2 regions of the Peribacillus sp. YIM B13477 genome follow, and region 2 is predicted to be linked to the other one. Evidence: predicted binding sites of a transcription regulator. Region 2 holds the regulator's gene; the other holds the start of a gene.
The links. Region 2 encodes Rex, which represses fermentation and respiration genes when NADH is low (regulators of the CRP and FNR family bind a similar motif). Its sites were predicted from a motif close to TTGTGAAATATTTCACAA; they were not measured.
Positions count from the first base shown of each region.

Region 1: a site for Rex is predicted at 1,570-1,587, ahead of ACFX4H_RS25950 (L-lactate dehydrogenase). Genes of this name have one in related genera too.

Region 1 covers NZ_JBHZPD010000018.1:21,977-25,125, reverse strand. The annotation lists gene ACFX4H_RS25965 (DoxX family membrane protein) at 1-243, shown strand, start outside; gene ACFX4H_RS25960 (nucleotidyltransferase domain-containing protein) at 459-845, shown strand; gene ACFX4H_RS25955 (hypothetical protein) at 876-1,292, shown strand; gene ACFX4H_RS25950 (L-lactate dehydrogenase) at 1,637-2,599, shown strand; gene ACFX4H_RS25945 (L-lactate permease) at 3,047-3,149, shown strand, end outside.
Region 2 covers NZ_JBHZPD010000010.1:4,207-7,355, forward strand. The annotation lists gene ACFX4H_RS22640 (ABC transporter ATP-binding protein) at 1-897, opposite strand, end outside; gene moaC (cyclic pyranopterin monophosphate synthase MoaC) at 1,031-1,537, shown strand; gene ACFX4H_RS22650 (redox-sensing transcriptional repressor Rex) at 1,571-2,230, shown strand; gene ACFX4H_RS22655 (YdiK family protein) at 2,259-2,471, opposite strand; gene ACFX4H_RS22660 (CPBP family intramembrane glutamic endopeptidase) at 2,468-3,149, opposite strand, start outside.

The DNA of each region.
Region 1 (3,149 bases), on a different contig from region 2:
TATCTATTAATATTTGAAAAGTTTTTAGAGATTGTTTGTGGAGTTTTACTTTTAAGTAATCGATTTGTCCCATTAGCACTTGCAATATTGGGTCCAATTGTAGCCAACATTTTCTTACTTCATTTGATCCTTGATCATTCGTTACTTGTTTTAGCAGTAATAATTGTAATCATGTATAGTTATTTGTTGTTTTGTTACAGAAAAAGTTTTAAAAGTATTTTGGAGAAAAAGCCTTCTCATTAATACTTCCTTGAATTACACATTTTGCGTCAAGTTTGTATCAACTCTATAATAACGTATTGAACAAACGGGTTCGTTAACTGAAGATCAGAGCTGTCTTTAAGGCAGCTCTTTCTATATGCAACTAACGGGGCAGGTTTTTTGAAGAAGGATTTTGCAATCCTTATGCAGAATAAGGTAATGCTTAAAATCTTAGTACATAAAGGGTGTGTATGAGGATGGATTGTAAGAATGTTACCGGAGAAAATGATACAGGCAAATCACAATTAAATATACTTCTTGAAATAAGTGAAATTTGCTTATCACTTAATTTTAACCTGTGGCTACGAGGCGGATGGGCGATAGATTTTCTTCTTGGAAAGATTACTCGTTCACATACTGATATTGATTTAGTTACTTGGTTACATTATCGTGAGCACTTGGAACAGGCTCTTGTTAATGCTGGTTTTCAAATAAAGCCTGTAGGCGAGTTTCAAACCGATTTCCTCAAAAACAATGTCGATGTGAGTTTTGTATTTGTTCGGTATTCTGATAATGGCGATATAGTCGCTAACGGTTTTCCAGATTGGGTATGGAGGAAAGATGCCTTGCAACACTGTTTATGAATGGTGCAATTGGAAAAAAGAGGTGTTAGTATGAGGGAATTATTATGGAGTTTCAGTTTGCTTGTTATCATTGTGGCGTTAGGGGGATGTTCAAGTTCCTCTAAAACTTCGGGTTCTCCTGAGGCAAAAGACGTTGGCTATCAAATAGTAGAGTACGGTAGTTTAAGTGATAAACGAGCTGTATTGGATAAAGATAATGTCAAAAAGATTGAAGACATTATAGCAGATGTCAAATGGGATAAAACAGTATCAGTTGATAAAAGTAGTAAAGAAGATTCTGTATTTTGGTTTATAGACCAAGAAAACAAGGAAGGGCAGAAATATAAGGTGTGGTTCAACGAAGCTGGCTCCGTAGACGTGCAGGATGAAAAGGAGGTATGGAGCGTTTTGGAAGGGAAAGACGGTGAAACATTATCCTCTATTTTCAAACTAAATGAACAGAAATAAAGAATAGAAAAATATTAAGTTAACAGATACGTTAGCTGAAGATTGGAGCTGCCTTTAAGGCAGCTTTTTCTTTATTCAACTACCATGAAAATAAGTTTTTTAAGAATGGAAAAATGACAATAACTAGACCCCGCTCAATCGTTTTAAGAAAAAGGGAGAGCGTTAAAGATAGAAACTGAGTAGCTTTACAGAAAAATTTATGAAGTTTAGTAGCCTTTGTAAAAACAATTTTTTTTGAAAATGGATTGTAAATTGGAAAAAAGTGATGTATCATTAATTGTGAAATGTTTCACAAACAATATTTTCCTTTTAAAAACTTAATGAGATGAAAGGATGAAAAACTTATGACAAAAGAAAAAGTAAGCCGTGTCGCATTAATTGGAACAGGGTTTGTAGGCTCAAGCTACGCCTTTGCTCTTATGAACCAAGGAATTGTAGATGAGTTGATTATGATTGATTTAAATAAAGAAAAAGCAATTGGTGATGTGATGGATTTAAATCATGGGAAAGTTTTCGCTCCAAATCCAACAAATATTCGCTTTGGAGGGTATGAAGATTGTGCAGATGTGGATTTAGTTGTAATTTGTGCAGGAGCGAACCAAAGACCAGGAGAAACACGCCTTGACCTTGTGGATAAAAATCTGAAGATTTTTAAAACAATAGTCGAGAATGTCATGGCTAGTGGATTTGATGGCATCTTTCTTGTCGCAACCAATCCCGTTGACATCTTAACATACGCAACATCGCATTATAGTGGGTTACCTAAAGAACGAGTCATTGGGTCTGGTACCATTCTTGATACAGCTCGTTTCCGTTTCCTACTAGGTGATTACTTTAAAGTCGCACCGAAAAATGTGCATGCGTATATCATCGGAGAACACGGTGACAGCGAGCTACCTGTTTATAGTTCTGCAGACGTGGGTGGTATTCCCGTTTTGAAAATGATTGAACGCCAAGATCACTATAAAAAAGAAGACTTAGATGAGATTTTTATTAATGTACGTGATGCAGCCTACAAAATCATTGAAGGAAAAGGTGCTACTTACTATGGCATCGCTATGGGACTTGTGCGAATTACAAAAGCCATTCTCCACAATGAAAATAGCGTGTTAACTGTCTCTGCTCATCTGGATGGCCAGTATGGTGAGAAGCATGTGTACATGGGTGTTCCAGCAATCATTAATCGTAGTGGAATCCGAGAAATTGTCGAATTAGAACTCAATGAAGAAGAACAACAGAAATTCCAACACAGTGCTTATGTCTTAAAAGACATTTTGGCGCCTCATTTTGAAGAATTAAAATTATAACATTAAATAGAAAGAAGGAAGCATCATGTGGATTCAAGATTATAATCCATTGAATAACACGTACTTATCAGCCTTGGTTGCTGCTTTTCCTGTCACATTCCTTTCTATTGGGTCTGACTGTAATTAAAATGAAGGGCATTATCACAGCCCTTCTTACACTAATCATTAGCATAGGTGTATCGGCATTTTTATTCCAGCTGCTTACTAGTTGGATCGTTGTTAGAAGGCCAATATCGTCAAAGTAATGTTCATGTTGATGCTCCAACTGTAATTAATCGTACAGGTGCAAAAAATATTGTGGAGCTTTCACTAAATGAGAGCGAAAAAGAAAAGTTTGCACATTCTGTTAAAACACTTAAAGGTATTCAATCTCTATTTTGGGAGTATTTTAATTTCTTAAGTAAGAAATTCTTAAGTAAGAAATTCTTACGTAAGGGAGCTGTTATTATGTTAGTAGAAACTATCGATCCATTTAATAATCTTGCTATTTCAGCGTTAGTTGCAGCTATACCGATCCTTTTGTTTCTCTTATGTTTGACGATCTTTAAAA
Region 2 (3,149 bases):
CTGTTTACGTCTGCTTTGTGCTCTTTTCGTTGTGGAAGCCCTTGTGATATTACGTTGGACAAAATCGCGAAGCTTTTCGATTTCCCCTTGCTGTTTCTCGAACAGTTTCATGTCCCGCTCATAATCTTCCGCTTTTCCCTCTAGGTAAGAACTATAATTACCATGGTATTTTTTCATGTTATTCCGGGAAATCTCATATACCAGGTTTACTACTTTATCTAAAAAATAGCGGTCATGGGAAACAATGAGGACAGCTCCCTGGTAGCCTTGTAAATATTGTTCAAGCCAAGAGAGGGTTTCGATATCCAAATGGTTCGTCGGCTCATCCAGAATCAATATATCCGGTTTCCTTAAAAGCAGCTTACCTAATGCAAGCCTTGTTTTTTGCCCGCCGCTTAAAGTGGAAATTGGGGTAGAATAGTCAAAGTCGGCAAACTGAAGACCATGCAATACGGAACGGATATCCGCTTCATATTGATAACCGCCTTTCTCTTTGAATGCCACCATCAAAGTGTCGTATTCATTCAGCACTTTTTGGTAAACCGTTTCGTTTTCAAAGATGTCAGGTCTGGCCATATCAGCCTCAAGGCGACGCAGTTCCTTTTCCTGCTCTATAAGATCAGTGAATACAGTAAGCATTTCATCCCAAATTGTCAGTTCGGATTCCAATCCAGTATCCTGGGCCATATAGCCGATGGTGACGCCTTTTGGTTTGATTATTTCACCGCCATCATGGGAAAGCTGCCCGGCTATGATTTTTAGCAGGGTGGATTTGCCGGCGCCATTTCGGCCGACAAGGGCAATTCGATCTTTATTTTGAACTTCGAGCTTCATATTTGATAAAATAAGTTCAGCTCCATAATATTTCGATAGTTGATTGATTTGTAATAAAATCATAGATTTCACCTCAATTGATTACTGTTAGTTTAACGTATTTTAGTTATTATCGGCAACAGCTTGGTTCCAAGCTGAAAGAAAAGCTGTTACATAAAGTGGAATAATAGTGTATGATTTAGGAGGGGTTACTTAAATGGGAGACTTAACGCATTTTAATGAACAGGGCAGGGCCAAAATGGTCGATGTGAGTGCTAAGCCTGAAACAACCCGGACGGCAGTGGCTCAATCGAGCATTTTATTGAATGATGAAATATATGAATTGGTCACGAACCATAAGATGAAAAAAGGTGATGTACTGGCTGTTGCACAAGTTGCAGGAATCATGGCCAGCAAAAATACATCCAATATAATTCCGATGTGCCATCCCATTGCTCTGCAAGGGGTCAATATAGCCTTTGATTGGGAAAAAGAAGAACAAGGATATAGGCTTAGGATTGAAACGGAAGCTAAGACAAAAGGGAGTACAGGTGTGGAAATGGAAGCGTTAACAGCTGCATCCGTGACTGCCTTGACTGTTTATGACATGTGTAAGGCCATTGATAAGGGAATGGTGATCGGGCCTACATTCTTAGTGGAGAAAACAGGCGGAGTGTCTAGTAGCGATTATAAAAGGCAAGTAAAACGAACAGATAGAGATTAAGTTGAAAAGCATGTGTGAAGGCGGGGAAGAACAATGAACCATGACCCAAAGATACCGCAGGCAACAGCCAAAAGGTTGCCATTGTATTATCGATTTTTAAAGAACTTACATTCCTCAGGCAAACAAAGAGTTTCCTCGGCTGAGCTAAGTGAAGCCGTAAAAGTGGATTCTGCTACCATTCGCCGTGATTTTTCCTACTTTGGCGCGCTTGGGAAAAAAGGCTACGGCTACAATGTCAATTATTTATTATCCTTCTTCAGAAAAACACTTGATCAAGATGAATTGACCAAAGTCGCTTTAATCGGAGTGGGAAATTTAGGAACCGCTTTTTTAAATTACAATTTCATGAAAAATAATAATACAAAAATTGAAATGGCTTTCGAAGTTTCTGAAGAAAAGGTCGGCAAGCGAATAGCTGATGTGCCCATCTACCATATGGATCAAATCGATACACTATTGCAGGAAAATAATATTACTGCAGCTATATTGACAGTGCCTGCACAGGTAGCCCAGACGATAACCGATCGTCTAGTCAAAGCTGACATAAAAGGAATATTGAATTTCACACCTGCACGGCTGACCGTGCCGCCATCCATAAGGGTCCACCACATTGACCTGGCCGTGGAACTTCAGTCGCTCATCTACTTCCTGAAACATTATCCGGTAGTGGAAGAAGCCGCTTTGGAGGAATGAAAAAACGCTGCTTTTATGCAGCGTTTTTTCATTTTTTCTTATTTTTTTGTGCGGCTTTAATCTTAAAGTGCAGCATGATCATGCGTAATCCCGATCCAAAATCAAGAGTCGCAATAAGGACAAGTATGTAGGCAAAGAGTCCCCATCCTGAAGAATTGACGGTTTGAATTGCGATAGCGGTAAAAAGAGCTCCTAAGCCTGCATAAATGATGCCCATGAATAATGGTGATTGACGTTTCATAATAAACCTCCGATGAAGGCCTGTGCAGTATCTAGCATCTTCTCAATATCCTCCCGATATACCACTTGAAGGATGATAACAAGCGTGTTCATCGCAATATGAGCGCTCATGGATACGAGAATGCGGCCTGTTTTCGCATAAAGGAAAGCAAAAGTGAAGCCCATTGCCGTATATAAAAGAAGATGTTCAAATTCACCATGCGCCAAGCCGAAAATAACTGAGCTGATTAAAGCTGAAATAAAGAAGTTAAAGCGTTTATGAAGTGATCCGAAAATAATTTTACGGAAAATTAATTCTTCCAATATAGGTCCAATTACTGAAGTGACGAAAATGACCATGGGGACTTTGTAAATAAGTGAAATGAGTTGCTGCGTATTTTCAGATTCAGACTCCACCCCAAGCATTTGTTCAATGCTTCCGGCAATGCTTTGCGCAAAAAGAGCCATGAAGACTCCTGCAATTGCCCATAATATCGACATGGATACGGAAGTTTGGTTTCTCGTGTCCAGCTTTTCCCTCATATCTTTTCTCATTAAAAAAAGAATCAAGAATAAAGCAGCGAGAAAACTGAAAACTATCCAGTATGCTGCAGATTTCACTTCGAGTTCATCAGCCGGCATTCCGGTATAAGACCCGATCAGCATGAAAATGGGTACCCCGACAATACTGGATAATTGC